Regions from separate parts of the Caballeronia sp. AZ7_KS35 genome, predicted to be linked through region 4. Evidence: predicted binding sites of a transcription regulator. Region 4 holds the regulator's gene; each other region holds the start of a gene.

Region 1 (7,864 bases), on a different contig from region 4:
CACAGAACACCTCGATGTGCGCCATTTTCGTGGCGGACGGCGGATTCGCATTCAATGAATCAAAGCGGCCAAGATGGCCTATCAATTCGCCCGCTTTCACGGCGATGCCCTGCGCATTCGCGTCGTCTGCTCCACCGGCCAACAACGTAACCATGACGCGATCGAAGGCATCGTCAGGCATGATTTCCTGCACCACCGGACCACCGTTCTCGCTACCCAGAAATATCCAACCGCCCACTACTGTGGTGGGCGGAGCATCGCCCACCTGGGCCGCGTACGGTTGCGCACCACGCGCGTCCGTGATCTTGCCCCAGCCATGTTGCCGCTCGCCAATACTCACAGACGCACCTTGGGGCAGAATGCCAAGCGCCGGACTTGCTCCACGGCCCGTCTTCGGAGCGCTGCGGATTCTCAAACCTTGCTGACTAGCATCTGGCGCCTGACCGGTTCGGCTCGGAGCTGCCTTGTCCCGCGCATAGGACGTGACTTTGTACTGAGCAAGCGCAGATAGATACGCCGGTTTGGCCTTGCCCGTATCGCGCTCATACTCCTCGTACGCTTGCAGATGCATGTACAGGCTATAGAAAGTCAGCTTCGTGCCTTTCGGGAACTCCATCGAATGGCGAACCAAAGCGAATCCGGTGCTAAAGGGCGCTTGCACGTTTCCGAGTTGGCTCACCGGATAAGTCCGGTTCACCCGGTATGCAATGACGTGGCCATCTGCAATGCATCGCACGCCTTGCTTCAGATCCACCTTGCTGCCCGCGCCGCTGTCGGTGATGTGGATACCGCCGTGCCAAAAGCCTTTCTTACTCACCAAGAAGGTTCCGCCGGGTTCCTTCTCCGAGAGCAGTTGGTAAATCTCGTGTTCGTCGGTGAACCTGACTGCCGCATCCGTATCCCTCTGCCCCTTCTTCAGGAACGGGAAGGCAAACGACAACTTCTTGACCTTTGTGTCGGGCGGCGTCGCTTGCGGTGCGTTACGAGGGACTGCAGGCGCACTGCGTTGGCCACCTGAAGCGGGCTGGGGTGCAGACGCAGGTTGCGGCGCCGAAGCGGGTCTTGCAGCAGTTGCTGATGTTGCCATCTCGATTCTTATTCAAAAAGCCAAAGGAAATCGGGTTCGCACTGACGTTCAGACCGGGACAGGAACGCGAAGCCTTTCTATCGGCCTGACCGACAGTCAGGTCGCGCCTGCCTTGATTTAAGTGGCAGGACTAATGATTATCATCGTACCGTGCGATAGTTCAATATCGGTGCCATGAACTGTCACCGATTGTCACATCGTTGCCCTGTTGATTGTCTTCTTAGCGTCGGGGCCGTTACCTGCTGTTATGCGGCCCACCATCTGTTTTTCGCCCGTGGTCGCAACTTGCGCGTCGAGCTTCAACGGATGAAACCCGCTCTGCGGCTGCTGGGAAGAGCGAGATACCGATGATGTGCGCCGGGCATGCGCCGTGCTCAGGGATCGCGAGGACCGGTAATCCCCACGCAAGGGCGCTCGTTGGCAAATGTAGCCAGATGAAACCGTCGGTAACAGTGACTGATTTTCGCGAACTTGCCCGATTGACCGCCGGTCCGACCATTTGATCGATGCAGCTTCGGTCATCTTTCCAATCGACAAAAGTCGCGCGGATCGCTCGTTTCATCGTCGTAAGAGCGCCGCCGACGCCAACTAAAGAGAGGACTAGCTCATGACTCGCGCACGAATCCTTTTTATCGGCTCCGCCATCGCCACTTTCGCCGCTTCGGGCGCTTATGCGCAGACCGCGACCCAGTCCGCACCGGTGCAGACTCAAACGCAAGCGCAAGTGCAGCCGATGCAAGCCCAACAGCCGATGACGCCGCCGCCGCAGAACCTCGTCGCGCCCGCGCCGACCGATCCGCTCGTCGAGCGCCGCAATGCCAATGCGAAGGCGAACGCCGAATACAGCGCGTCGAAGAAGGCGTCGAAGGCCGAATTGAAGGCGCAAACCGAGCAGGCCAAGGCGCAGTACAAGGAAGAGGTGAAGAACGCGAAGATCAATCGCAAGGCGGACAAGGACGCCGCCAAGGCCGAATTGAACGCGACCGAGCCGAACGCACCGAAGGACACCGGCTTGCAGCATTAAGCGGGGGAACCGGGAATCGCCGCGAGCTCGCGTTTGGCGCGGCTCGCGGCATCGAACAAGGGAGAAGACCATGAATCGAAAAACTCATGCACTGCTGGCCGCGCTGATCGCGGGGACGTTCGCGAGCGCGAGCGTGGCATCGTTCGCACAAACGGCGTCGGATACGCCGACTGCCGCCGATCAAAAGGCCGCGAAGGAACAGAGCAAGGCCGACAAGAAGGCGGCCGTCGCGCAAGCCAAGGCCGACAAGAAAAAGACCGAGGCGCAATCGGACGCCAATGAAGCCGCCGCCGAAGCGAAGCTCAAGAACGCGAAGAAGGCCGACTGACGCAAATCTTTTGCAGCGATGCGAGCCCGGTTCCGTGCGAGCCGGGCTCGTTGCATTTGGGGCCAAAACCCTTGTCGAGCCAAAGGCTTGCGCGTGCGGGTTGTATGGATATACAGTGTGCGTCACTCATTTCCCGCCGCCTTTCTCCCGTGCTCACGCTCCCCGACACCGCCGACGAATCCACCACGAAACAGGTCGCCGACTATCTGGCGAAGCTCAACGAGGCGCAGCGTCAGGCCGTCGAATTCGGCGTCGACGAACCGGGGCGCGCGGGCGGGCCGCTGCTCGTCATCGCGGGCGCGGGATCGGGCAAGACCAACACGCTCGCGCATCGCGTCGCGCATCTGCTGGTGAAAGGCGCGGATCCGCATCGCATCCTGCTGCTCACGTTTTCGCGCCGCGCGGCGCTCGAAATGACGCGGCGGGTGTCGCGCATCGCAATGAACGCGCTCGGCACGAGAAGCGCAATCGCGCAGGGTTTGTCGTGGTCGGGTACGTTCCATAGCGTCGGCGCGCGGCTGTTGCGCGATTACGCCGATCTCGTCGGGCTCGCGCCGTCGTTCACCATCAACGATCGCGAGGATTCGGCCGATCTCATGAACCTCGTGCGGCACGAGCTCGGTTTGTCGTCGAAGGAAAAGCGCTTTCCCGCCAAATCGACGTGCTTCGCGATCTACTCGCGCGTCGTCAACACGGGCGCGTCCCTGGCGACCGTGCTCGATCAGTCGTATCCGTGGTGCCGCGAGTGGGAAGCGGACCTGAAGCGCCTCTTCGCCGCGTACGTCAGCGCGAAACAGGCGCAAAGCGTGCTCGATTACGACGATCTGCTGCTCTACTGGTCGCATCTCGCGGCGGAGCCGTCGATTGCCGCCGATCTCGCGAGCCGCTTCGATCACGTTCTCGTCGACGAATACCAGGACACGAACCGTCTGCAGGCATCCATTCTTCTCGCGATGAAACCGGACGGGCGCGGCCTTACCGTCGTCGGCGACGATGCCCAATCCATCTACTCGTTTCGCGGCGCGACGGTGCGCAACATCCTCGATTTTCCCGGCCACTTCGATCCGCCCGCCGCGACCGTCACGCTCGACCGCAACTATCGTTCGACCTTGCCGATTCTCGAAGCGTCGAACGCGGTGATCGGCCTCGCGACCGAGCGCTACACGAAGAATCTGTGGACCGACAAGGCATCGGCGCAAAAGCCGCGCGTCGTTGCCGTCGCCGATGAAGCCGATCAGGCGCGCTATGTCGTCGAAAAAGTGCTCGAAGCGCGCGAAGGCGGCATGAAGCTCAAGGCGCAGGCGGTGCTGTTTCGTGCCGCGCATCACAGCGCGGCGCTCGAAATCGAATTGACGCGCCGGAACATTCCGTTCGTGAAGTTCGGCGGACTGAAGTTTCTCGATTCCGTTCATGTCAAGGACGTGCTCGCGGTGTTGCGCTGGGCCGAGAATCCGCGCGATCGCGTCGCGGGCTTTCGCGTCGCGCAGTTGTTGCCGGGCGTCGGACCGGCGATCGCCGGGCGCCTGCTCGACAGCGTGAGCGCGCCGGACGCGGTGGCGTCGAATGCGATCGCCGCGTTTCAGGCGCCCGCGCGCGCGTCGGAGGACTGGCCGCGTTTCGTCGGCCTGATGGCGAAGCTCTGCGGCCGCGACTCCGGCTGGCCCGCCGAGTTCGAAATGATCCGGCGTTGGTACGAGCCGCATCTGGAACGCAATCACGAGGACGCGGCGATCCGCATCGGCGACGTGTTGCAGATGGAAAGCATCGCGGCGACGTATCCCACGCGCGAGCGCTTTCTCACCGAACTGACGCTCGATCCGCCCGACGCGACCAGCGACGAATCCGGCGTGCCGCTGCTCGACGAAGACTATCTGATTCTCTCGACGATCCATTCGGCGAAGGGCCAGGAATGGCGCAACGTGTTCGTGCTGAACGGCGTCGACGGCTGCATTCCGTCCGATCTCGGCACGGGCAGCGACGAAGAACTCGACGAGGAACGGCGGCTGTTATACGTCGCGATGACGCGCGCGAAGGAAGACCTGCACATCATCACGCCGCAGCGCTTCTACGTGTACAACCAGACGCATCTCGGCGACCGTCACGTATGGGCGCAGCGCACGCGTTTCATTCCGCCGCATCTGATGCAGAACTTCGAAGCGGCCGCGTGGCCGCCCGTCATCGCGCCCGCTGCGCCGACGGCGGCGGGGCTGGCTGCGGCCGCGAAAGCGAAGATCGATATCGCGGCGCGCCTAAAGGGAATGTGGGACTGACCTGAATCTCAGCGCTGCGCGCGCGATGCACGCGGCGCGCGCGGCGACGGCGAGAAGATGCTGCGCAGCCATGCTGCGAAGCGTGTGTAGCCGTCGTAAGGCTCTTCGACGAAAAGCTCGGGCCGCAGCGAGCGCAGATATTCCAGCACTTGCTGCGCTTCCTGCTTCTGGATCGAGCCATAGAAGATGCCGAGCCGCAGCAGGCAGCGCAGTTCGCCGAGCTTCTCGCGCGCGGTCGAACCGATGCTCGTCTCCACCGAAATCTTGGTTTCATACACGCGCTGACGTAGCGAATCGGCGAGACGCCATGCGGGCGTCTGCATCTTTTCCTCGACTTCGCGAATATCCGCCGCCGCGGATTTGATCTGCGAGGCGAGCATGTCGACTTGCGATACGTCGCCGTCCGCTTCGGTGACGATCGCCGTCGCCCACGCGCGCGATGCCTTGACGAGATCCTCGGCGGTCCAGTCCGCGCGGATCGCGAACGCGAAGCCGTGCTCGGCTGCCTGCCGGATCAGGATCTCGACGACGTCCGGAAACTCCTTGTCGAGCGCGCGCTTCGCCCACGCGTACTGGCCGTGCGTGAGCATGCGCTGCACCGCCTGCTCGGTGAGCGGCGTGTTGTTGTCCAGGAGCTTCGCGCGCAGGAAGTCCTCGAACGAAGGCGTGACGAATTGCGGATCCAGCTTCAGCGACAGACGCGTGAACGCTTCGAAATCGCGCTGCAGCGAAGCGATGGTCTCGTCGCGTAACGATAAGGTGATTTGACGCATGTTGGTTCCCGGTTCCGCCTTCGATCTCCGAAGGCGGGAAAAGCTGTCGGCGCCGCGTCTCAGGCGGAGTCCATTCGTTTCTGTTATCGGCGCGCGCTTCGGGAACTTGAGGATTCTTCGATGCTCTTTGAAAGCCGTTTAACGGCTGATGGAGAGAAAACGTTTAGCGCAGCACGGCGAACTGCCACGCCAAAAACACCGCGAGCGACACGGCAATCGTCAAAAGCGGCCGCTTCGTGAACGCGCAAACGATGATCGCGACGATCGCAGCCACGAGCTGCGGATTGCGCCAGGTGATTTCCGCGCCGTTGCCGTGCGGCGAGACGGTCATCGGCACGATGATCGCGGTGAGCACCGTCACCGGCACGAACGAAAGCGCGGTGCGGACGATCGGCGGAAAGGGCAGGCGTTCGCCCAGCACGAACACGGCGGCGCGGATCGCAAACGTAACGGCCGCCATGCCGAAGATCAGCGTGACGTAGTTCATTGCGTGCGCTCCTTCGCGTTCTTCAGACGATGTTTCGCGTGGCCCTTCGCCTGCGGACGGTTTTCCATCAGCGTGAGCAGCATGCCGACGGCCACGCCGACGAACACCGCCGCGAGCAGGCCGAGCTTGTACGGCCAGCCTTGCCACGCGAACGACAGCACGCCCGATGCGAGCGCCGCCGCGACGAAGCGCACGGCGACGAGCTGCGGCACGACGATCGCGATGAACGTCGCGACCATCGCGAAGTCGAGCCCGAGCGATTTCAGTCCGGGAAACGCGGCGCCGAACAGGAGGCCGAGGAGCGTCCACAACTGCCAGTTCAGATACATCGCGACGCCGGAGCCGAAGAAGTAGTGCGGCCCGATCTCGCCCGGCGCGCGCTTCCGATAGTGCGCGTAGGCGACGGCGAAGACCTCGTCGGTGAGCATGCCCGCGAGCGCCCAGCGCCAGCGGCGCGGCAGATGCGCGACATACGGCGCGAGCGTCGCGGAATAGAGCACATGACGCAGATTGACGACGAGCGTCGTCGCCAGAATGACGGCGAAGCTCGCGTGCGACGCGATCAGGCCGACCGCGATGAACTGCGCCGAGCCCGCGAACACGACGAGCGACATCAACTGGCCGTGCCAGAGCGTGAGCGGACTTGCGGTGACGAGCGTGCCGAAGATCACGCCGAAGGGCGCGGCGCCGATCATCATCGGGATGGTGTCGCGTGCGCCGGCGGCGAATTCGCGCAAAGGTGTTGCTTTCAAGATTTCCTCCTATGGAAGCGAGGATACGCAAAACGTCGATGAGAATGCTTGTACGTTCTTGCGCTTTCCCGAGGCCGGACCGCCTAACGCCAGCGGCCGGGCGGCACGCCGAACGTGCGCTTGAAATGGCGCGTGAAGTGACTCTGATCCGTGAAACCGCTCGCCGCCGCGACATCCGTCACGGATGCGCCCGCGCGCAACGCCGGCAGCGCGCGCACGATCCGCAGCTGATTGCGCCACGCATGCGGCGCAAGACCGGTTTCGCGCGTGAAGAGGCGCGCGGCGTGGAAGGTCGAGAGACCGACCGTCTGCGCGAGTTCGGCGAGCGTGACGGGTTCGAGGAGATCGTCGGCCAGGCGGGATTTCATCGTCGTGACGCGGTGCGCGTCGGCGGCGAGCGGCGCGATGCGCGGACGTTCGAGCGCGTGGCGTCCGAGCAGCGTCGTCACTGCATCGACGAGCGCCAGTTCCGCGGCGAGCGGGTCGGCGCCGTTTTCCAGCAGGCGATGCGCGATCTGCAAACGCCGCGCGAGATCGGGATCGCGGATGATTTCATCCGGAAACCACGGCGACGATTCCGGCCGCCCCGACAGGTCGCACGCGAGAGTTTCGACGAACGGCACCGGCAGATAGAACACGCGATAGCGCCAGCCCGCATCGACGGCCCGCGCGCCGGTATGCACTTCGCCGGGATTGATCACCGGCACCGAACCGGCTTCGGCGACGTGATGCGCGCCGCGATAGTCGAAGCACTCCGCGCCGGCCTCGATCACGGGCACCGTATAGGCGTCATGCCAGTGCGGCGAGAATTCGTGATCGTAGTATTCGGCCGTGACCATGTCCGCGTCCGGCACGAGCGGCGAGCGCCAGTAGCGTGCGGCATTGCGGAAACGGTCGGCGTGCATGATCGAGCAATTCTGAGATAAGCGGAATCGCCCAGTTTACAACTTTGCTTCGCGCCCGGCCGGACAGTTGCGTGTCACTTCACCGGTATGGTCGTGCCCTCGGGCATCGGAACCGCCGTCACGCTGTTTTTCGGGCTGCCGGTCGCGATGCGGTCGCTGTAAGTCAGATAGACGAGCGTATTGCGTTTCGTATCGACGACGCGCACCACATGCAGCGTCTTGAAGATGAAGGACATGC
Region 2 (7,864 bases), on a different contig from region 4:
GTGGTAATCTCCCCTGTGATATGCCCTTGTAACTGCCACGGGAATGCGGGCGAAATTGGGTACACGACCTGAACAATTTTTTCGATATACGCTTCTCCTCCAGCAATCGGACCTCCGCCGAGGCTCTCGCTGATTACGTTTCGGTCGTAAGCGAGAAGGTAGGCAACGCGCGGAAAATCTGCAACGGCCTTGATAGTGCGAAACACTGCCTTGATTTCGTCGGGCGTCAACCGGTCCAGGTCGTCGACGATGACTACGATACTTCGGTCAAGCTTACCTAGCGCCTTGATGACCTCCTTCTTGCGCTCGCCCAGTCCAACTTTGACGGACACAAGTTTTTCGGCTTCCTCGACGACCTTCTTTGCGTTGTCAGCAGTGTCGGCCGCTTTGATTGCAATCTCACCGGCATCGTGAAGCGCAGTGCCAACTGTATCAGCCGCCACTCCAACCAAGCTGACGCCGGGAACGTATTTCACATATTTCAAATGTCGCAGCAAGCCAGCGTAGCCAAGGATTTTGCCTGCCACTTCCAAGGACTTTTTTGCGCGCTTTTTCCGCCCGTCCATGCCGATTCCAGACGCGAGTTCCGTTAGCAACGCCTCAACCAGAGCATCTGCGCCGGCCAGCATCCAAGGGTTGAATTCAACAACGATAGGGGCCGTCTTGGAAGCTGTCTTCAGCGCGTCGACGATGTAACGAACTACCGTTGTCTTGCCCGAGCCCCATGGCCCTTCGATTCCGACGACGATTCCCGGACTCGCCGGCGGCAGCGCCAAGAGCCGACCTACATGCTCGGCAAACGACTTTCGGCCATAGAGGTCGGTCTCAACGTGTGGGCGGTCGTGCTGAAATGTTACGGGCAGAGAGCGAGCCATCGAATTTGTCAAAAGCGTTGATATTGGGGAAAGGCAATATTATGTCGACGCAGGACCTGTGACGCCGCACGTGAGCGACACCGACAGCGCTTAGCCGGTGCATCACGGCAGAAGGTCGCGATGCAAGGGCGCCTGCGCTTCGACGCGTGCGAGAACCTGGCTAGTCTGCCACCCGACACAATACCGGTTGTCCTGGGACCGCTGCCGTTGATGTTCGACCAGTCGTGCCGCTGCACGAAGCAGAACGGTCAGCAGTATGCATACCGCGCAATCGGAGTCATGATTTGGCAAAGGACGCGCTGCGAGCGTAAATCTGAGGGTGAGCGTGGGGAGTTTGCCTCCAAGAAAATTCGGTGGACGCGGATTGCGAGAAGCTAGACTGTCGCGCTCTTCGGCGACAAGGTCTCCTCGTTCGAAGCCATTCGAGTCAAGAGAGTATTAAGTCCCTTCGATGTGTTACAGACGCGGTAACCACGAGACACGAATGAACATATGCGAGGTCTACTATGCAGCCAGTCGATGCTCGTAGTATGGTCGGTCCCTGTCATCAAGTATCGCGTACATTGCTTCCAGGTTTGACGCAATCGGGTTGAGCCACGCGTCGATGTTCTCAGTCTTGATTGGCACGATGCATCGGTCGTGGCCAGCAGCCTCGACTTCGGGCGGTGGCTCGTCCGTGATTGCGGCGAAGGACAGCAGGTCGGGCTGCCCTGGCGCGGTCCATCTGGACCAGAGGCATGCGACATGCATCAACTGGCCGTTGCTCGGGCGAAACTCAAGGACGACGTTCTCGTCTCGGTCGTGCGTCTCAAGCAGCGTGTTCTCGTACTTCGCCTTTTTGACGTTCTCGTAGAAGACGTCCACTAGCATCACGCCATGTGTGTAGCCGAAACAGGGTTTCCAGAAGCCTTCGAGATTATCGCGTCGCGCGTTGTAAGTCCCGGGGTATTTGAAGTCGTAGTTCGCGGGCTTGCCTGCGATTCTGCACTGGTAGCGCATCGGCTTCACCACATATCTTCCGTTTTCCATCACAAGCACGGGCGCGTAAGAGCCGGGGAAGATGCGTGAGTCGCGACGTTCGGGCCCGGTCCGATTGATGTCCTCGAGTCGGCGTAGGGAGGCCTCGATTTTGGCGGTCGCAATGCGCAGGCTCTCGGTGGCCGCCTTCGTAACCTTCGACTTCAATGTGCGCTCGGCGTCCGCAAGGCGGGTTCGCTGCTTGAATAGCTCCTGCTCAAGCTTCGTCGTCTGGTCTTGGTTGTACCGGTCGATTAACGCTTTTATCTCGCTCTCGGCATCAGTCTGCGGTTCGCGAAACGCGTCGTCGACCGCTTTGGGAATCTTCGCCTTGCTGCCCTCGGCCCGCTCGAAGTACAGGCGCGCGAATTCCTCGATGTCCATGTGTGCACCGAAATTTCTCACATACCTGCGATAGTCCGCCTGAATTTGGGCCGAGTAGCACATGCGTTGCCTTCTTTTGGTCGATTGATTGGCTGACCGGCTCAGAGAGATTGCTTGCACAACTTCATCATCTTCTGAACCACCGAGCTCGCGTGATTAAGCTTCATTTCGCCGGTGAACAGCACCTGCACGTCGCTCTGCCGTACCGCGATGCCAGCGGCCTTCAACTCGCGCTTGGCAATCTTCATCGCAAGCTGGCCAAGCAGCACTCGGTTAAGCCAATGCATCGATACGCCGCTTCTCGCCAGCCAAAGTCGACTGCTCTCAACGACATGGTCGATGCGCCATTCGCGCGTCAGCGTGTGCGACGCAGCGACGGTTGCCACCAGGAAGCACAGCAAATCGGCGCGTGCGCCCGGCACTTCGTCTATATCAGGTTTATCCATTCCGTGGGTCCCGTTTGTTCTCCTTGCCTGAACTTCGGTGCAGTCGGTGATGGTTCGGTCGACGACGTGTTCAACCGGTCGGCGCCGTCAATCCCTTCAATCCTCCGCGCTGACTAAACCGCGTTTCGTTCCGACGCAAGAACCGTCGCACCCCTCGCAATGATGGCGGTCTCGGATGCCGCCATTGACCCTCCATCGGTTGTCGTCCTCAATCGAACTCGTACCAACGATGCGTCCGTTATCTTGCGAGAAGAATGTCGGCTCACCAGCTTGCCGCGTGCCACAGCTTCGTCGATGGCCGCGTCGCCAGGCTTCGCCCAGCCATGCGACGAATTCGGCGACCTCGGGCATAGGTTACCTCCGTACAAGCATAGCCATTCGACTTCCCAGGAGCGACTAAAGGGGCAATTCACTGCTTCACTTTTTGCGTTACGATACTGTACATCCATACAGTGTTTCAGAAAGATGGCCGCTCTGCCTCAACACATCGAGTCGATTCATCCGAGCCTTTGGCGCGGGTCTCAGCTCGCCCGCGCGTACGGCAAGACGGTCGACACCGGATACGCCGCGCTGTCGGCCGAGTTGCCGGGCGGAGGCTGGCCGCTCGGCGCGTTGGTGGAACTGCTTGTCCAGCAGCCAGGGACTGGCGAGATGCGGCTGTTGAAGCCGGCTCTCCTCGAACGCAGTACGCGCCCCATCGTGCTGCTGCAGGCGCCGCACGTTCCAAACGCGTTGGCGTTCTCGTATCTCGGTTTGCCGTTGAACAAGGTGTTGAGATTGCAGGCGCCCAAGACGGCGGACGCCCTCTGGTGCGCCGAACGCGTGCTGCAAGCCAAGAGCTGCGGTGCCCTGGTGTTCTGGCAGCAGCACATACGGGCTGAAGCGCTTCGGCGCCTTCACCTGGCTGCGCAAGCGACCGAAACCTTGCTCGTGCTCATTCGGCCGTTGGCGAGCGCGCAAGACGCGTCGCCCGCAACGCTGCGGCTCGGAGTGAGACCCGCTGATGGCGGCCTCGTCGTTGATGTGGTGAAGCGACGAGGCCCAACGAAAACCGAGCAGCTGTCTGTCTCTTTGCAACCATCGCCGATTCTATTGAGCCCTTATGGCCGTGTTCGTCGCCATCTTCCTGCCCCGGCTTTCGCTGGAGGTGTTCCGTCCGAGGTGGTCACCTCCGACTGAACACGGGTGTGCGGTGCTTGAGCGCGACAAGGTAATTGTGATGGATGCGGCGGCACGGGAAGCAGGCGTTTTACCGGGGATGAAACGAGGCGGGGTAGCGACACTTGCCCCCGACGCTGCGGTGTATGACCGAAGCGTCCAGCTTGAGGCGGAGATGCAGCGCGCAGTCGCCTTCGGCCTGCTGCGCTTCTCGCCACAGGTCGCGCTATGCGACGAACAAACCATCGTCATGGACGTGACCGCCAGCCTGCGACTCTTCGGCGGCATTCGAAGCGTCTGCTCGCAAATCCGACGCGTCGTGAAGTCGATAGGCGTAACCGTTCGCATGAGCGTGGCGCCGACCGGGCAGGGCGCCTGGCTGCTTGCCAAGCGCGGGCGTTGCCGCGTAGTCAAGATGCGCTCGCTCGAGCGGCATCTTGACTCGTTACCGTTTATGGTCGTACAGGAAGTCCGCGCATTCGCTGACTGGTTTCACGGTCTCGGCTGCCGAGCGTTGAGCGACATCCGGCGCCTGCCGCGCGCTGGACTAAAGAAGAGGTGTGGTGTGGATTTGTTGGATTCTCTCGACCGTGCTTATGGTCTGTCACCGGAGCTATATGAATGGCTCGAGGTCCCGCCAAACTTCAGCGCGCGCACCGAGCTTCCGGACCGCGTCGAGCATGCCGAAGCGGTGCTGTTCTCGGCACGTCGGCTTATTGTGCAGCTGTGCGGCTGGCTGAGCGCGCAACAGCTCGCGCTCACCCTTGCGACGGTGGCGCTCGAACACGAGCGCGGTCGACAGGCAGTCGAGCCGACCGTCCTGGAAATTGCGCTCGCGGAGCCAACGTGGCACGAAGAGCATCTCGTTCGTTTGCTGAAAGAACGGCTTGGGCGCACGGAGCTGCAGGCGGCGGTTATCGCCGTGCGCTTGACCGCGTCGAAGGTCCAACCTGCCGAGCCGCCGTCGGAGGACTTATTCCCCGACCCGGGCGGTTCGGCGGAAGACCATAACCGCCTCCTTGAACTGCTAGTCGCAAGACTGGGTGCGGAGAACGTGCTGCGCCCGGCGCCGACTTGCGACCACCGGCCCGAACTCGCCAATCGTTGGGTGTCCGTCCAGGATGACGCGAAGTTGTCGGTGCCGCCCGAAGGGTTGCCGCGTCCGACATGGCTGCTCGAGGAGCCGCTTCGCTTGATGGTGAAGAATCATCGACCTTTCTACGGCTCCCCGCTCAAACTCGTCTCAACCGGTGAAAGAATCGAAGCAGGTTGGCATGATGGCGAGTTGGTGACACGCGACTACTATGTCGCCGAGGCGAGCGACAAGAGCTGCTACTGGATATACCGCGAGCGCCCGAGCGTGAAGACGGAAGAAGTCCGATGGTTCCTCCATGGCCTGTTCGGATAAGCAGGTGTCGTCGTGGACTTTCCCTCGTCGGCGTTGCCGGACTATGCGGAGCTATTCGCATTTACCAACTTCTCATTCCTCCGTGGCGCTTCACACGGCGAGGAACTGGTGTTGCGCGCATCGCAACTCGGCTACTCCGGGCTCGCCATTACCGATGAGTGCTCGCTAGCGGGCGTCGTGCGCGCTCACGTCCAAGCGAAAGAAGAAAAGCTGCCGCTTGTCATTGGCTCGTTTTTCCGGCTTGTGAATGCGGACAAGAGTCCGGCGTTCGGGCTCATCTTGCTGGCTCAAAACCGCAATGGCTACGGCAACCTCTCCGAACTCATCACGCAGGGCCGCATGCGTGCAGCCAAGGGCGAGTACCTGCTGACCCCGAATGACATCTCGAGGCCCGAGAGAGAGCACGCACATCTGAGAGGCATGCCCGATTGCCTCGCGATTCTCATGCCAGATTTCCCCGCAAAGGAAGATGCGCTTGCTGCTCAGCTTGAGTGGATGAACGACGTCTTCGCCGAGCGGGCGTGGGTCGGTCTCACGCTGCACCAGCGCGCGATGGACGACATCCACCGCGGTGTGGTCGAGTACATCGCGGACCAGTATCGCGTGCCGGTTGTCGCCACGGGCAATGTCGTCATGCATGTGCGGTCGAGAAAGCCGCTGCAAGACACAATGACGGCAATCCGAATCGGGAAGCCCGTTGCCGAATGCGGCTATGACCTCGCGCCAAATGCGGAAGGGCATCTACGCTCGCGATTGCGCCTGGCGAACCTCTACCCGGCGCATACGCTATCCGAGACGCTTAACATCCTCGAGCGATGCAATTTCTCGTTGGATGAGCTTCGTTATGAGTATCCGGACGAGCTCGTGCCCGAAGGCTTCACACACGAGGCTTACCTTCGGCAGGAGACGTACATCGGTGCGCACCGGCGATTCCCGGCCGGCATCCCTCACGCCGTGCAGCAGCAAATCGAGCACGAATTGCAACTCATCCGTGAGCTCCGGTACGAGGCTTACTTTCTGACGGTGTACGACATCGTGCGCTTCGCACGCAGTCAGCATATCTTGTGTCAAGGCCGTGGTTCCGCCGCGAATAGCGCCGTGTGCTACTGCCTTGGTGTAACGGAGGTCGACCCCTCGCGCGGAAACATGTTGTTCGAGCGGTTCATTAGCAAAGAACGCGGCGAGCCGCCCGACATCGACGTCGACTTCGAGCATCAGCGTCGCGAAGAGGTTATCCAGTACATCTATCGCAAGTACGGCCGCGACCGCGCGGCTATTGCGGCCGCCGTTTCAACGTATCGCCCGAGGGGCGCGTTGCGAGAAACAGGCAAAGCGCTCGGCATCGACCCGCAAATCGTCGACCGGGTCGCGAAATCGCATCAGTGGTTTGACCATTCGCAGGACTTGCTTCGCCGATTCGAAGAGTCTGGGCTCGACCCTTCCAATTCGCTCATTGCGATGTGGGCGAACCTTGCGGCGCAGATTTTAAATTTTCCTCGTCATCTTTCGCAGCACTCGGGCGGTTTTGTCATCAGTCGAGGCAAGCTCACTCGACTGGTGCCTGTCGAGAACGCCGCAATGGCGGACCGCAGCGCGATACAGTGGGACAAAGACGACCTTGAAGCACTAGGCCTTCTCAAGATTGACGTGCTCGCGCTCGGTATGTTGTCGGCCATCCGGCGCACGCTCGACATCGTCTCTGAGCAACGCGGCGAACGATTCGAAATGCAAGACATCCCGGCGGAAGACGAGGCGACGTACGAAATGATTTCGCGAGCCGACACCGTCGGTGTCTTTCAGATTGAGTCGCGTGCGCAAATGAGCATGCTCCCTCGCATGAAGCCGAGAGAGTTCTACGACCTCGTCATCGAAGTCGCTATCGTACGGCCTGGTCCCATTCAGGGGGGCGCAGTGCATCCGTACCTGCGCCGTCGGCAAGGATTCGAGCCCGTCACTTATCCGAGCGATGCTTTGAAAGTCGCGCTCGGACGCACGCTCGGCGTTCCAATCTTTCAAGAGCAGGTAATGCAAGTTGCCATTCTCGCGGCTGGTTTCACCCCTGGGGAAGCCGACCAGCTACGTCGCGCGATGGCCGCATGGAAGCGAAAAGGCGGCCTAGAGAAGTATTACGACCGCATCGTCAATGGTATGCACGACCGCGGCTATGATAAGGCGTTTGCAGAGTCAATCTTCGAGCAGATAAAGGGGTTTGGCGAATACGGCTTCCCTGAGAGCCATGCGGCAAGCTTCGCGCTGCTCGTGTATGCGAGCAGTTGGCTAAAGTGTCATGAGCCCGCTGCCTTCCTGGCTGCGATGCTCAACTCGCAACCGATGGGCTTCTATTCGCCGTCGCAACTTATACAAGATGCACGGCGCCATGGCGTCGAGGTTGTGCCGGTTGACGTCACAATCAGCGGTTGGGATTCAGTACTGGAGGCGGTTGCTGGTGAACCGAAGCCGGCGGTACGCTTGGGCCTATCGTTGCTAAAGGGAATGAAGGACGGCGCCGCAGAGCGCATCGAGACGGCGAGAGCGGTGAAGCCATTCTCAAGCGTCAGCGACCTTGCCAGACGCGC
Region 3 (7,864 bases), on a different contig from region 4:
GCGTCCGTTTCCGGATCGTCGTTGAACATCTTCATCACGTCGATGTGCTTCAGACCGTTGATCGGATCGCCGCCGATACCGACCGCCGACGACTGGCCGAGGCCCAGCGCCGTCAACTGGCCGACCGCTTCATACGTCAGCGTGCCCGAACGCGACACGACGCCGATGCGGCCCTTCTTGTGGATGTGACCCGGCATGATGCCGATCTTCAGCTCGTCCGGCGTGATCGTGCCGGGGCAGTTCGGTCCGAGCAGCAGCGTCTTGCGATTTTCGCGGCGCATGCGGTCCTTGATTTCGAGCATGTCGCGAACCGGAATGCCTTCCGTGATGCAGATCGCGAGATCGAGATCGGCCTCGACGGCTTCCCAGATCGCGGCGGCAGCGCCCGCGGGCGGCACGTAGATGACCGAAACGGTCGCGCCGGTTTCGGCCTTCGCTTCCTTCACGGACGCGTAGATGGGAATGCCTTCGAAGTCTTCGCCGGCCTTCTTCGGGTTCACGCCCGCGACGTACGCTTCGCGGCCGTTCGCGTATTCGCGGCAGGCGCGCGTGTGGAACTGGCCGGTCTTGCCGGTGATGCCCTGCGTGATGACCTTCGTGTCTTTGTTGATCAGAATCGACATGTAGTGACCTCTGTTCGTTTGGCGTCGCCATGCAAAAAGCCAGGCGCCGCCATTCGTATCTGGTGGAACGCTCTCTTAAGGCAACAAGCGAACGCGCTTACTTGCCTTCGGCCGCCGCGACGACCTTCTGCGCGGCTTCTTCCATGCTGTCCGCCGAGATGATCGGCAGGCCCGAGTCGGCCAGCATCTTCTTGCCGAGGTCTTCGTTCGTGCCCTTCATGCGCACGACGAGCGGCACCTTCAGGTCCACGGCCTTCGACGCAGCGATCACGCCTTCGGCGATCACGTCGCAACGCATGATGCCGCCGAAGATGTTCACGAGGATCGCCTTCAGGTTCGGGTTCTTCAGCATCAGCTTGAACGCTTCGGTCACTTTCTCGGTCGTCGCACCGCCGCCGACGTCGAGGAAGTTCGCCGGCTCGCCGCCGAACAGCTTGATGGTGTCCATCGTGGCCATCGCGAGGCCTGCGCCGTTCACGAGACAGCCGATGTTGCCGTCGAGCGAGATGTATGCGAGGTCGAACTTCGACGCTTCGACTTCAGCCGGATCTTCTTCGTCCAGATCGCGGTACGCGACGATTTCCGGATGACGGAACAGCGCGTTCGAATCGAAGTTGAACTTGGCGTCGAGCGCGATGACCTTGCCTTCGCCGGTCACGATCAGCGGGTTGATTTCCGCGAGCGATGCGTCGGTTTCGAAGAACGCCTTGTACAGGCCTTGCAGGATCGCGCGCGCTTGCGGGATCGATGCATCGGGAATGCCGATCTTGCGTGCGAGATCATCGGCGTCCGCGTCTTGCAGACCGGTCGACGGCTCGACGGCGAACTTGTGCAGCAGTTCCGGCGTCTTTTCCGCGACTTCTTCGATGTCCATGCCGCCTTCGCTCGACGCCATCACGACGATCTTCTGCGAAACGCGGTCGAGCACGAGGCCGACGTACAGTTCCTTCTTGATGTCCGCGCCTTCTTCGATCAGCAGGCGATTGACCTTCTGGCCTTCGGGGCCGGTCTGGTGCGTGACGAGCTGCATGCCGAGGATCTGGTTCGCGTATTCGCGGACCTGTTCGATCGACTTCGCGACCTTCACGCCGCCGCCCTTACCGCGTCCGCCGGCGTGAATCTGCGCCTTGACGACCCAAACCGGGCCGCCCAGCTCTTCCGCGGCCTTGACCGCATCATCCACCGAGAACACGGGTTTGCCGCGCGGGACCGCGACGCCGAATTTCCGCAGGATTTCCTTACCCTGGTACTCGTGAATCTTCATGCGTGATTCCTTCAGTCTGAGAGTTGGAGTGAACTTCTGTTTGCTTGAACCGCTGATTCTTTTCTTGTTTGAATTCCGTGCGTGAGCGCGAGCGCTGCTTGCGCGCTACGAGGCGGACTTTGTCTCCGGCCTGTCTTGCACCGTTGTTCCGGATCTGGATGGTTCGCCGGGCGCGTGGCCGAACCAGCGCGGGTAGTGTTCCCTGACCGCGGGTCCGTCGAAACGCAGCGCGTGGCATCGGCCGAGCTGAAACGGCGGCTCGTCGCGCTGCGCGTTGGCGTCGGCTTGCTTGAATGGATTGCCGTCCTCGATCTTCCAGACGTCGCCCGCGAATGCCTGAATGGCTGCGGTCGGCAAGACCCCGCACAACTCGGTGAGATGCGTGCAGCCGGCAGTGCCGCGCAGCAGCGTGTTGGCTTCGCGGCGAAAATTCTGGAGGAGATTGAGCCCGATGAGCTTGCGATAGACCGCATTGGACTCGGCGCACAAACCGCCATACGGCGCCCAGTCGGACGACGCTTCGACGTCGACGATGCTGAGTGTGCGATCGATGGTGATGCGCAGCCAGAGTTCATGGATCGGCAGGCCGTGCGGCCGGACGCCCGTCGCGAGCTGGAAGTCGCGCGGCTTCTCATCGGTTAGACAGGCTTCGATATCCCACAGGCCGTCGTCGCGTTCGAACGCTTCCACTCGAATCGCGCGGCTATGACGCAATTGTCGGGGAGCGGGAGGCGAGAGAGGCATGCTGGAGTGAGCCGGTACGGGGAAAACCGTGGAATTTTAGCATATCGGGTATTTCGAGCCGGGCATGTGCCTGACGAATGGAACGCGCGTGCGGATCAAGCCGAACGGGCGCTCAGTCGTCGACGATTTCCTCGCTCCAATCTTCGTCACCGCCCTTCAATATCTTGCCGATCGTACCGCTCGAAAAACCGCGCGCAGCCAGAAAGCGCGCCTGCTTGGCGCGCTCGGCGGGCGTCTCCGGCGGCACGCCGTATTTCTTTTCCCACACCGCCCTGGCGCGCGCGGTTTCGGACTGCGCGAGCTTGTCGGCGGTTTCGCTGATGAGCGTTTCGCCGACGGCATGCCGCTTCAGCTCGCTGATGATCCTGCTGCCGCCCATGCGCGACGCCCGCCGATGCACGACGCTCTCGACGAAGCGCTCGTTCGACAGCCAGCCATCGCGCTCGAGACTGTCCAACAGGGATTCGAGCGGAGCGGCTTCTTCGACGTACGGACGCAGCTTGCGCGACAACTCCGCGCGGCTGTACTCGCGACGCGACAGGAACGCGAGCGCGCGGCCCTTCAACGAGCGTTGCGGACGTTTGGGATTGTTGACTTCGTTTGCCGATGTCTTGCGGGTGCGCTGGCTGGAGCGGCTATAAACCGTTTCGCCGGAAACGGCTGGCGATGGCTCGGAAGGCACGCATTGTTCGAAGGGCTCGAATCGATCGGCGTCTTCGAATGGGTCCGGCGGGTTAGCGGACGGCGGGCTGCGATCGGCGGGGGGCGCCTTCGGCTGCGCTGTCGCCTGCTTCAGTAAGGCGCGAGCTTGTTCCAGGCGGGCCGCGCGATCATTCGCGTCTACGCTGCTTTCATCCCTTTTAACAGGCTCGAAAACGCGATGCGCCGACGCGAATGACTTCGCGCCGGCGCGTTCCTTGTTGCTGCGCCTGAAGCCGCCTGACTTCGACGATGCACCGCGCCGCTCGCTGCTTCGCTCGTAGCGATCGACGGAATCGGAATCGTCGCCGGTTCCGTTATCCGCCGGGTCTGCCTTGGATCCGAGCCGGCGCGTCTGCATCTTCCTTCAGGCTCGATGCTTACTCGTCGTCGGCCGCTGCGGCGCTTGCGACGACAGCTTCGCCCAATGCAGCGACGCCCAGCGATTCGCGGATCTTGTTCTCGATCTCGCGCGCGATGTCCGGATTTTCGCGCAGGAATTCCCGCGCGTTGTCCTTGCCCTGACCGATGCGATCGCCGTTGTAGCTGTACCAGGCGCCCGCCTTGTCGACCAGCTTCGCCTGCACGCCCAGATCGATGATTTCACCCTGACGCGAAATGCCTTCGCCATAAAGAATGTCGAAGATGGCTTCGCGGAACGGCGGCGAGACCTTGTTCTTCACAACCTTCACGCGCGTCTCGTTGCCGATGACTTCGTCGTTCTTCTTGATCGAACCGATACGGCGGATATCCAGACGCACCGACGAGTAGAACTTGAGCGCGTTGCCGCCCGTGGTGGTTTCCGGGTTGCCGAACATCACGCCGATCTTCATGCGGATCTGGTTGATGAAGATGACGAGGCAGTTCGTGCGCTTGATCGTGCCGGTGAGCTTGCGCAGCGCCTGCGACATCAGACGCGCTTGCAGACCCGGCAGCGAGTCGCCCATTTCGCCTTCGATTTCCGCCTTCGGCACGAGCGCCGCGACCGAGTCGATCACGATCATGTCGATGGAGCCGGAGCGCACCAGCGCGTCCGCGATTTCGAGCGCCTGCTCGCCCGTGTCCGGCTGCGAGATCAGCAGTTCGGGCACGTTCACGCCGAGCTTGCCGGCGTACTGCACGTCGAGCGCGTGTTCCGCGTCGATGAACGCCGCCGTGCCGCCGAGCTTCTGCATCTCCGCGATCACCTGCAGCGTGAGCGTGGTTTTACCCGACGACTCCGGACCGTAGATTTCCACGACACGACCGCGCGGCAAGCCGCCGACGCCGAGCGCGATGTCCAGCCCGAGCGAACCGGTGGAAACCACTTGAATGTCTTCGACCGCCTCACCTGCGCCGAGCCGCATGATCGACCCTTTGCCGAATTGCTTTTCGATCTGCGAGAGCGCGGCGGCCAGGGCCTTGCTCTTCTCCGCAGTCATGCCAGCCGGGCCTTTCTTGCTTTCTTCCATGAATCGTCCTTTGCTATGATGAACGGCGTCTGAGGCAGTGTTCACGGGGTTTTTCGCCGCTCGATCGAGCATACGAAACCGCCCTTCCCACTCACGCAGACACTGTATAAAAAAACAGTAGTTTTTGCAAGCCTGTCGCGGCGTGGCGCAGCTTTTTTTCCACGTCGCCCAAGCACGCAAGAACCACGAACACCTGGAGACCGCCGCGCCGGGCGACACACGGTGCCGGCAATGCCGATGCGCTTGATCGCGCATGCATGGCGTACAAAGGCGCACACGACGATGCGAATCCTCATTGCCGAAGACGACAGCATACTCGCGGACGGGCTCGTCCGATCACTCCGCCAATCGGGATACGCCGTCGACCATGTGAAGCATGGCGTCGAAGCGGACACCGCCCTTTCCCTGCAAACTTTCGACCTGCTGATCCTCGATCTCGGCCTGCCGCTGATGCCCGGTCTCGAGGTGCTGCGCCGCCTGCGCGCGCGCAATTCGCAGATGCCCGTGCTGATCCTCACCGCCGCCGATTCCGTCGACGAGCGCGTGAAAGGTCTCGATCTCGGCGCGGACGATTACATGGCGAAGCCCTTCGCGCTCAACGAACTCGAAGCACGCGTCCGTGCGCTCACGCGCCGCGGCGCGGGCGGCGGTCCGACCGTCGTCCGGCACGGCTCGCTCGCCTTCGATCAGATCGGGCGCATTGCGACGATCGGCGATCAGGTCATCGATCTGTCCGCGCGCGAACTCGGCGTGCTCGAAGTGCTGCTGCAGCGAACCGGCCGGCTCGTATCGAAGGAGCAGCTCGTCAATCACCTGTGCGAGTGGGGCGAGGAAGTCAGCAATAACGCGATCGAGGTCTACGTGCATCGGCTACGGAAGAAGATCGAGCCGAGCGGCGCGAAGATCATCACGGTACGCGGTCTCGGTTACACGCTGGAGAAAGCGGCCGCCACGACGAACGGCGCGGGCGGGCCCCACGCCGGCGAGTCCGCCAGCCATCACTATAAGTAGGCCGCATGGCGTCGCCCGTTTCCCACGAAACTCAGCGAAACGCACAAGCGAACGACGACTCCGACGCGCTGCGCGACGCGCGCTACGCGAATCCGTTCGCGCCGCCCGACGAGCTCGAGCCCGACGCCGAAACGCATCCACGCTCGCTCTTCGGCGAGATTCTCGACTGGATGCTCGCGCCGCTGCTGCTGCTCTGGCCGATGAGCATCGCGGTGACGTATCTGGTCGCGAAATCGATCGCGAACGGGCCGTTCGACCGCGCGCTCGAAGCCGACGCCTACGTGCTCGCGCGCCAGATTCAGCCGGTAAACGGCGTCGCGGAACTCCGCCTGCCCGACGCGACGCGCGATTTCCTGCGCGCCGATAACGTCGACAGCGTGTTTTTCCAGGTGCTCGGCACGCGCGGCGAACTCGTCGGCGGCGATCGCGACATGCCCTTGCCGCACGACGACGATCGTCCGCAGCCGGGCATCGTCGAGTTTCGCGACGATGTGCTGCGCGGCAACGATATCCGCGTCGCATACACGACGGTCGATCTGCCCGGCCTCGCGCCCGGGCGCGATCCGCACAGCGCGCAGCCGGTGCTCGTGCAGGTTGCGGAGACGCTCGACAAGCGCAGCCAGCTCGCCAACGACATCATCAAGGGCGTGATCCTGCCGCAGTTCGTGATCCTGCCGCTCGCGATCATCCTCGTATGGTTCGGGCTTTCGCGCGGGCTCGCGCCGCTGCACGCGCTGCAGTCGAACATCCGCGCGCGCCGCCCCGACGATCTGTCGCCGCTGCAGGCCGGCAGCGCGCCGCCGGAGATCGCGCCGCTCGTCGCGTCGTTCAACGACCTGCTCACGCGCCTCGAACAGAACATGGAGTTCCAGAAGCGCTTCATCGCCGATGCCGCGCATCAGATGAAAACGCCGCTCGCGGGCCTGCGCATGCAGGCGGAACTCGCGATGCGCCAGGACGTCTCGACGGAAGTGCAGCGCTCGCTAGAACAGATCGCGATGAGTTCCGAGCATGCCGCGCGTCTCGTCACGCAATTGCTCGCGCTCGCGCGCGCCGAGAATCGCGCGACGGGGCAGATATTCACGCGCATCGTCCTGACCGATCTCGCGCGGCTCGCGGTGCGCGACTGGGTTCAGGCGGCGCTCGCGAAACGCATGGATCTCGGTTACGAGGAGCCGCCGTTTGCGGTCGAAGTGGAAGGCAATGTCGTGATGCTGCGCGAGATGCTGTCGAACCTGATCGACAACGCGATCCGCTACACGCCGGCGGGCGGGCGCATCACCGTACGCGTGCGGACCGACGACGACGATCTCGATCTCGTGCATCTGGAAGTGGAAGACACGGGACTCGGCATTCCGGCGGCGGAACGCGAGCGCGTGGTCGAGCGCTTCTATCGCATTCTCGGGCGCGACGGCGACGGCAGCGGACTCGGTCTTGCCATCGTCAAGGAGATCGCGGCGATGCACGGCGGCGCGCTCGCCATCGAGGATCACGTGTATCAGGACAGCCCGCGACTCGCCGGAACGCTTGTCCGCGTCAGTCTTCAGCGGGTTTTTCCTGCCCGGGACAAACCCTGAGCGCGAGCGCGGCAGATTCGCATTTCGCGCGCACGAAGCACGAGCATAGACGAATTTAGACGATCGTTCGCAACACATATGCGCGGCTTCGGCGCAAATCGTCGTTTCGGACGTCACTCGCGTCCGGATACGCCGCGTCAGAACGCCGTAAGTTTTCGTTCCAATAATCCTTTGCACCGGGAGCCGCCTTATCGCGGACCGATGTAATCGAAAATCAGAACAGGAGACGATGCATGGCTACGGTCGAAGGGCGCGTGTCACACGCACCGATGACGGCGGAGGAGAAGAAGGTCATCTTCGCTTCGTCGCTCGGCACGGTGTTCGAATGGTATGACTTCTATCTGGCGGGCTCGCTCGCCGTCTATATCAGCAAGACGTTCTTCTCGGGCGTCAATCCGACGGCCGGCTTCATCTTCACCTTGCTGGGCTTCGCGGCGGGCTTCGCGGTGCGTCCGTTCGGCGCGATCGTGTTCGGGCGGCTCGGCGACATGGTCG
Region 4 (7,864 bases):
CGCCGACGAGACGGATCGCGCCGCTATCGGGCGAAGTGATGCCGAGCAGCATCTTGAGCGTCGTCGTCTTGCCCGCGCCGTTCGGTCCGAGCAGTCCGAAGCATTCGCCGGGCCGCACATCGAACGACAGGCCGTCGACGACCGTGCGCTCGCCGTAGTGCTTCCTTACTTCGCTGAATTCGATGGCGGGTGCGCGGTTTCCATCGGCGTCGCGTGTAGCGCTTTGTTGCAAAGTTTGATCAGTCATGCATCTGTGCGCAGGGAAAGCCGGATGAGGGAAATCCAGCGGGCTAGTGTAATCCATTGCACCAAGGCGGCGCTTGGCGTGCAACCGCATGCTGCGCGCGCGTGTCAAACCCGTGCGGGGCGCGTCGAACCGGTTCCGGCCGAAAGTGCCAGAGGCTTGTCCGTCGACGTTTTTGTGGTTCTGGCACGGTGCGAGCTAGCGTGTTCGCGCCGGTAAGCGTTTTCCAGCGTTGTCTCCCATGGGACGACCCACGATGATGAATCAACGCCGCGGGCAAGTCGCGCTCAACGGCACGTTGGCCAGGGAGGTCAAGATGGAGAGCTACCGAAAAATCCTGCTGTGCTACGACGGCTCCAGAGAAGGCCGCAAGGCACTGCGTCAGGGCGCCAATCTCGCGCTCGACCTGAATGCGGAGACGCATGTGCTCGCGGTGGTGGATATGCGCTCGAGCATCGCGCAGAGCGCCGGACTGCTAACCGACATGGCCTGCGGACGCTTCGAAGAGGCCGCGCGCGACATCCTGCAAGAGGGCGTCGAATGGCTGCGCGAGCGTGGCCTTCAGGCACAGGGACATTTCGCGTTCGGCCATCCGATCGACGAAATCGCGGCGCTCGCCGACAGCCTTCAGGTCGATCTCGTCGTCGTCGGGCATCGCTGCCGCAGCGGCCTCGCGCGCTGGTGGATGGGCGCGGGCAACACGCCGCTGCTGGATCGCGTGAAGTGCAGCATCCTGGTTGCCGTCTGTCAGGCCGGTGAATCGGCCGAAGCGGAAGACGAAGCGGCGTACGCGGCGAAGCCCGTCAAGGCCGAAGCCGGGGCGTGATGCGGTGCGAAGCGTGAACCGCGACGCTTGACGCGTCAACCGTTGAGATCGACCGCGACGAGCTTCCACGACACGAGCCCGTTGCGGTGGAAGATCGCGGAGTATCGCGCATCGCCGGCGCCGTGTTGATACGTGACGACGAACGTGTTCAGGCTTCGATAACCCGCCGTCGTCTGCGGTGGCTCTTTCGGCGGCTGCCGTGCGGTCGTGACGCCGGACGCGGGCCCATTCCCCGCATTCGCTGGTGCGCCGTCGCCAGCTTGCGGCGGACGCTCGCCCGGATCGCCGCGCGGCGGGATGCCGTTCAGAATCGCCGCGACGCCGTCCGGTGTGGCATACGAATCCACCAGCGGACCGACGAGCGCCGCGCCGATCATCGCACCGATGATCGCAAGCGGATTCCCGCTCTTTTGAATATCCACGCGACGCGTGAGCAGCGCCGCGATCTGGTCCTTGAGGCTCGCGCGCAACGCCGGAAAATCGACGTATTCGTTGACGGTTTGCGCATCGCGGGCATCGGCCGCGCGCTTCACGCGATCGAGTGCGATGTAAGGCGATGCGTAAACGAAACCGAGCGCCGCGACGATAACCAGGACGACGAGCGTAACGACAATAGAACGGGTAGTGCGGGACATGCTTGGGCCGAGCCTCTTGCAAAACGTGAATTACGGATTGACCGCGCGGGCGTCGGTTAAATCCCGTGAATTCACGTCGTGCGTGCGATGGCGTTCCATTCAGGCGAGGATTCCGCCGGCCAGCCCGGCATTTTCCTCGGCGATGCAGCGGTCGATCATGCGCGAAACCTCGTCGATCTTGCCCACCAGAATCACGCGCGATTGCCCGCGATACACGCGCACTGGCGCGCGCTGCTCGGCCTCGGCGTGCACCGTGCTGTTGAGGGAAACGCGAGCGAAGGCCGGCTGACGGGACGGCAACGCGGGCATTTCGTTGAAGAGATCGGGCGTGGCTTCGGCGCGCGGCATGCCGCAGGCGATCAGCGTGCGCAGATGGCGCAGGCGGCCGAATTGACGGAAGGGCAGCAGACGGGCAAAACGTTCCATGATGACTCTCCAGACGATAGGACGCACCGCGGCGCACCGCGCGCGGTGGCCGTCATGCTTGTTGTGTTGTGAGACGCCTGAATCAGGTGTCGAAAGCGGTTGGTGAGGCTATCTTGCGATGTCAATGAGACATTTCGTGTCTCGGTGCGAAAGTAATGTGCTTCGACTTTCGTGCCTTGCCCGTTCGCGGGCCAACATCAGAACTCGCCGGAGCGGATCAGCCCGACGGCAATGCCTTCAAGCGCGAAATCGCCGCTGCCGGCGCGCACGAAGATGTTTTCATACTCGGGGTTTTCGGCGATGAGTTCGACGCCGTCCGCGCGCCGTTTCCAGCGCTTGACCGTGACGTCGTCGCCAAGACGCGCGACGACGATCTGTCCGTCTTTCGCTTCGTTGCGCTTTTGCACGGCGAGAAGATCGCCGTCGAGAATGCCTGCGTCGCGCATCGAGAGGCCGCGCACCTTCAACAGATAGTCCGGCTTGCTGGAGAAGAGCGCGGGGTCGCACGCATAGTGCTGCGAGATGTGCTCCTGCGCGAGGATAGGACTCCCCGCCGCGACCCGGCCGACGAGCGGCAGAGACAATTGCATGATGCTCTGATGCGGCAGCGTGAACTGATGCGGCAGCTCCTCGGACCGATCGATGCGAGATGCATCGCCGAGCAGCCGGATGCCGCGCGACGAACCCGCCGCCAGCTCGATGACGCCCTTGCGGGCCAGCGCCCTGAGGTGCTCCTCGGCGGAATTGGCCGAACTGAAGCCGAGCTCCGCCGCGATCTCGGCGCGCGTGGGCGGAAAGCCCGTGCGGTCGATCGCGCGCTGGATGAGTTCGAACACCTGCTGCTGCCGCGCGGTAAGTTTTGATGTTTTGGTCACTGGCTCGAGCCCCTGATGCACTGTATGAATGGACAGGTGACTGTATTTTTATACAGTATTTGGCGCTTTTCAAGCTTTACTTTAAGTTCGCGGCCACGAAGCCTCCGCACCGTCGGATCGCGCCCGCCGGCGCTTCTTCCATCCAGGAATATCGTTCTTAGCAGTTTTACGTATAAAAAAGTGAATAACGATTATTTTCAATCATATAGAGGCCTCGTTAGACTGATTCCGTCAATTCGATAAGACGGAGAACGGGGAATGCAAAGCATCAACACGGGATTGCGACGGCTTCTTGCTGCGGCGACGCTTGGCGCGGCGGGTTTGATCGTGACGGCGCCGGCGCAGGCGGATACGTCGTTTCTGAACGTTTCCTACGACCCGACCCGCGAGCTGTATCAGGACTTCAATCAGGCTTTCGCGAAAAAATGGAAGGCGGAGACGGGCGAGACCGTAACCTTCAAGCAGTCGCATGGCGGCTCGGGCGGCCAGGCGCGCGCGGTCATCGACGGACTGCAGGCGGACGTCGTTACGCTCGCGCTCGCTTATGACATCGACGCGCTCGCGGGCAAGGGACTCGTCGGCGCGGACTGGCAGAAGCGCCTGCCGGACAACGCATCGCCGTACACGTCGACGATCGTGTTTCTCGTGCGCAAGGGCAATCCGAAGCACATCAAGGACTGGGACGATCTGACGAAGCCGGGCGTGTCGATCGTCACGCCGAATCCGAAGACATCGGGCGGCGCGCGCTGGAACTACCTCGCGGCGTGGGCGTACGCGCAGCACAAGCCGGGCGGCAACGAGCAGACCGCCAAGGAGTTCGTGACGAAGCTCTACAAGAACGCCGGCGTGCTGGATTCCGGCGCCCGCGGCGCGACGACGAGCTTCGTGCAGCGCGGTCAGGGCGACGTGCTCATCGCGTGGGAAAACGAGGCGTTCCTGTCCCTGAAGGAATTCGGTCCGGACAAGTTCGAGATCGTCGTGCCGTCGGTGAGCATTCTGGCGGAGCCGCCGGTCGCGGTGGTCGACAAGGTCGTCGACAAACACGGCACGCGCAAGCTCGCCGAAGCGTATCTCAAGTATCTCTATAGCGACGAAGGGCAGCAGATCGCCGCGCGCAATTTCTATCGGCCGCGTTCGGACAAGGTGCCCGCCGATCTGACGAAGCAGTTTCCGAAGCTGAAGCTCTATACCATCGACGACACCTTCGGCGGCTGGACCAAGGCGCAGAAGACGCATTTCGCGGATGGCGGCGTGTTCGATTCGATCTATCAGCCGCAATAAGCGTCAACCGGCGACGCGGCGCGTTCAAGACGCCGCGCGCCCGAAGCAGCAACGCGCGCCCACCCCGCGCGCAAAAAGGATGATTCAAGGATGACGACTCTCACATTCAGGAAACCGAGCGCGCTACCCGGTTTCGGCCTGACACTCGGCATCACGGTGGCTTATCTGAGCCTCGTGGTGCTGATTCCGCTTGCCGCCACCTTCGCTAAGACGGCGACGCTCGACTGGGCGCAGTTCGTGCGCGCGGTGACGTCGCCGCGCGTGCTCGCATCGTATCGGCTGACGTTCGGCGCGGCGCTCGGCGGCGCGCTCATCAACGCGGTGTTCGGTTTTCTCGTCGCGTGGGTGCTCGTGCGCTACACGTTCCCGTTCAAGCGCATCGTCGATGCGATGGTCGACCTGCCGTTCGCGCTGCCGACGTCGGTCGCCGGCATTTCGCTCGCCGCGGTCTACGCGGGCAATGGCTGGATCGGGCAATATCTCGCGCCGCTCGGCATCAAGGTCGCGTTCACGCCGCTCGGCGTGCTCGTCGCGCTGACGTTCATCGGCCTGCCGTTCGTCGTGCGTACCGTGCAGCCCGTGCTCGAAGACTTCGAGCGCGAGCAGGAAGAAGCCGCCGCGTGCCTCGGCGCGACGCGCTGGCTCACGTTCCGGCGCGTCGTGCTGCCGTCGCTCTTTCCGGCGCTGCTGACGGGCTTCGCACTCGCGTTCGCGCGCGCGTTGGGCGAATACGGCTCGGTGATTTTCATCGCGGGCAACGTGCCGATGAAGTCGGAGATCACGTCGCTGCTCATCATCACGAAGCTCGAACAGTACGACTATGCCGGCGCGACCGCGCTCGCCGTCGTGATGCTGTGCGTGTCGTTCCTGATGCTTCTGTTGATCAACACGCTGCAATGGTGGCTGCAGCGCCGCACGAGCAAGACGGGCGCGGCGCCGGTCAACGTCTCCCTGGCAGCGGGAGAAACGGCATGAGCAAGGTGCTTCCATTGCAGACGACGACACAGCGCGACGCGCACGGCCTCAATCCCGTCACCGAGCCGCGCGCCGTGCGATGGCTCCTGACCGGTATCGCACTCGCGTTTCTCGCGTTCTTTCTCGTCGTGCCGCTCGTCGCGGTGTTCGTGCAGGCGTTCGCCAAGGGCATCGACTATTACTTCGAGTCGCTGAAGGATCCCGACGCGTGGTCCGCGATCAAGCTCACGCTGATCACCGCCGCGATCGCCGTGCCGCTGAATGTCGTCTTCGGACTGGCGGCGTCGTGGGCGATCGCGAAGTTCGAGTTTCGCGGCAAGGCGCTCCTGACGACGCTCATCGACTTGCCGTTCTCGGTGTCGCCGGTCATCTCGGGTCTCGTCTACGTGCTGATGTTCGGCGCGCAAGGATGGTTCGGCCCGTGGCTCGCCGCGCACGACGTGCAGATCATCTTCGCGGTGCCCGGCATCGTGCTCGCGACGATCTTCGTCACGTTTCCGTTCGTCGCGCGCGAACTGATTCCGCTGATGCAGGCGCAAGGCAACGACGAAGAGGAAGCGGCGCACGTGCTCGGCGCCTCGGGATGGCAGATCTTCCGGCGCGTGACGTTGCCCAACGTGAAGTGGGGCCTGCTCTACGGCGTGATTCTCTGCAACGCGCGCGCGATGGGCGAGTTCGGCGCGGTGTCGGTGGTGTCCGGGCACATCCGCGGGCAGACGGACACGATGCCGCTGCACGTCGAAATTCTCTACAACGAATACAACTTCTCGGCTGCGTTCGCGGTGGCGTCGCTGCTGGCGCTGCTCGCGCTCGTGACGCTCGCGCTGAAACTTCTCGCGGAGCGCCGCATGACGCAAGCATTGACCGCCGCAAAAGCCACCGCACAGAATTGAGAGGCCGATAAACATCATGAGCATCATCGTTCGCAATCTGCAAAAACGCTTCGGCGATTTCACCGCGCTCGACAACGTGTCGCTCGACTTTCCGGCGGGCGAACTCGTCGCGCTGCTCGGGCCTTCGGGCTGCGGCAAGACCACGCTCTTGCGCGTGATCGCGGGCCTCGAATTCGCCGATGCGGGACAGGTCGTGCTGCACGGCGAAGACGTCGCGGCGGTCGGCGCGCGCGAGCGTCAGGTCGGCTTCGTGTTCCAGCATTACGCGCTGTTCCGGCACATGACCGTGTTCGAGAACGTCGCGTTCGGCTTGCGCGTGAAGCCGCGCCGCGAGCGTCCGAGCGAAGCGAAGATTCGCGAGAAAGTGCATGAGCTGCTGAAGCTCGTGCAACTCGACTGGCTCGCGGAGCGTTTTCCGTCGGAACTGTCAGGCGGACAGCGGCAGCGTATTGCGCTGGCGCGGGCGCTTGCCGTCGAGCCGAAAGTGCTGCTGCTCGACGAGCCGTTCGGCGCGCTCGACGCCAAAGTGCGCAAGGAACTGCGCAGCTGGCTGCGCCGGCTGCACGACGATCTGCATATCTCGACGCTCTTCGTCACGCACGACCAGGAAGAGGCGCTCGAAGTGGCGGATCGCATCGTCGTGATGAATCATGGCCGCGTGGAGCAGGTGGGCAGTCCGCAAGACGTGTACGATCATCCGCAGACTTCCTTCGTCTACGAGTTTCTCGGCGCCGCGAACCGGCTGCAGGGCGAAGTGAACGCGAACGGCTTCATCGCCGATGGCGCCGCGAGCCCGATCGCGGCTCAGGCGCATTTCAGCGGGCGGGCGCTCGCGTACGTGCGTCCGCATGATCTCGCGCTGTATCCCGCCGACGGCACGCATCGCGACGGCATCGTGGTGGGCGTGCGGCGCGTCGTGACGCTGGGCGGCTCGGTGCGCGTCGAGCTCGAAGGCAACGCGGGCGGCGTGATCGAGGCAGAACTGGATCGCGAGGCGTGGCGCGCGCTCAGGCTCGATATCGGCGATGGCGTGACCGCCGTTCCACGCGCGTTGCGAGTGTTTCCCGCGCAGTGACATCATAAAAATCAAAGAGGCTGACATGAACTTCCAGCAGTTGCGCTTCGTGCGCGAGGCCGTGCGTCAGAACATGAATCTGACGGAGGTCGCCAACGTCCTTTACACGTCGCAGTCGGGCGTGTCGAAGCAGATCAAGGATCTCGAGGACGAACTCGGCGTCGATATCTTCATCCGCCGCGGCAAGCGTCTGACGGGACTGACCGAGCCGGGCAAGGAAGTGCATCAGCTGATCGAGCGCATGCTGCTCGATGCCGAGAATCTGCGGCGCGTCGCGCGCCAGTTCGCGGATCAGGACAACGGCCATCTCGTCGTCGCGACGACGCACACGCAGGCGCGTTACGCGTTGCCGAAGGTCATCCGCCAGTTCACCGAGGTGTTTCCGAAGGTGCATCTCGCGCTGCGTCAGGGCAGCCCGCAGCAGATCGCGCAGATGATCATCAACGGCGAAGCGGATATCGGCATCTCGACCGAAGCGCTCGACCGTTATCCGGACATCGTCACGTTTGCCTGCTATTCGTGGCATCACACGGTCGTTGTGCCGAAGGATCATCCGCTCGTCGGGCGCGAGAACATCACGCTCGAGCAGATCGCCGAATATCCGATCGTCACGTACGACAACGATTTCACCGGG

What was found. Region 4 encodes LexA, which represses DNA repair genes until DNA is damaged. Its sites were predicted from a motif close to ACTGTATNNNNATACAGT; they were not measured.
Region 1: the regulator LexA is predicted to act here: its motif matches at 2,539-2,556, upstream of NCT05_RS11855 (ATP-dependent helicase).
Region 2: the regulator LexA is predicted to act here: its motif matches at 3,159-3,176, upstream of imuA (translesion DNA synthesis-associated protein ImuA).
Region 3: the regulator LexA is predicted to act here: its motif matches at 4,883-4,900, upstream of recA (recombinase RecA).

The regions. Positions count from the first base shown of each region.
Region 1 covers NZ_JALQDV010000009.1:340,860-348,723, reverse strand. The annotation lists gene NCT05_RS11870 (chitinase) at 1-1,087, opposite strand, end outside; gene NCT05_RS11865 (hypothetical protein) at 1,695-2,111, shown strand; gene NCT05_RS11860 (hypothetical protein) at 2,182-2,439, shown strand; gene NCT05_RS11855 (ATP-dependent helicase) at 2,589-4,709, shown strand; gene NCT05_RS11850 (DUF4088 family protein) at 4,718-5,482, opposite strand; gene NCT05_RS11845 (AzlD domain-containing protein) at 5,646-5,969, opposite strand; gene NCT05_RS11840 (AzlC family ABC transporter permease) at 5,966-6,667, opposite strand; gene NCT05_RS11835 (helix-turn-helix transcriptional regulator) at 6,805-7,626, opposite strand; gene NCT05_RS11830 (CreA family protein) at 7,701-7,864, opposite strand, start outside.
Region 2 covers NZ_JALQDV010000009.1:230,331-238,194, reverse strand. The annotation lists gene NCT05_RS11305 (KAP family P-loop NTPase fold protein) at 1-875, opposite strand, end outside; gene NCT05_RS11300 (SOS response-associated peptidase family protein) at 1,380-2,339, opposite strand; gene NCT05_RS11295 (hypothetical protein) at 2,378-2,722, opposite strand; gene imuA (translesion DNA synthesis-associated protein ImuA) at 3,188-3,901, shown strand; gene NCT05_RS11285 (Y-family DNA polymerase) at 3,825-5,288, shown strand; gene NCT05_RS11280 (error-prone DNA polymerase) at 5,301-7,864, shown strand, end outside.
Region 3 covers NZ_JALQDV010000001.1:719,009-726,872, reverse strand. The annotation lists gene sucD (succinate--CoA ligase subunit alpha) at 1-623, opposite strand, end outside; gene sucC (ADP-forming succinate--CoA ligase subunit beta) at 721-1,887, opposite strand; gene NCT05_RS03505 (DUF2889 domain-containing protein) at 1,993-2,631, opposite strand; gene recX (recombination regulator RecX) at 2,744-3,691, opposite strand; gene recA (recombinase RecA) at 3,711-4,781, opposite strand; gene NCT05_RS03490 (response regulator transcription factor) at 5,064-5,792, shown strand; gene NCT05_RS03485 (sensor histidine kinase) at 5,798-7,369, shown strand; gene NCT05_RS03480 (MFS transporter) at 7,603-7,864, shown strand, end outside.
Region 4 covers NZ_JALQDV010000003.1:322,001-329,864, forward strand. The annotation lists gene nodI (nodulation factor ABC transporter ATP-binding protein NodI) at 1-247, opposite strand, end outside; gene NCT05_RS07685 (universal stress protein) at 561-1,070, shown strand; gene NCT05_RS07690 (DUF2939 domain-containing protein) at 1,106-1,705, opposite strand; gene NCT05_RS07695 (hypothetical protein) at 1,805-2,131, opposite strand; gene lexA (transcriptional repressor LexA) at 2,329-3,006, opposite strand; gene NCT05_RS07705 (sulfate ABC transporter substrate-binding protein) at 3,265-4,287, shown strand; gene cysT (sulfate ABC transporter permease subunit CysT) at 4,378-5,262, shown strand; gene cysW (sulfate ABC transporter permease subunit CysW) at 5,259-6,155, shown strand; gene NCT05_RS07720 (sulfate/molybdate ABC transporter ATP-binding protein) at 6,172-7,230, shown strand; gene NCT05_RS07725 (CysB family HTH-type transcriptional regulator) at 7,256-7,864, shown strand, end outside.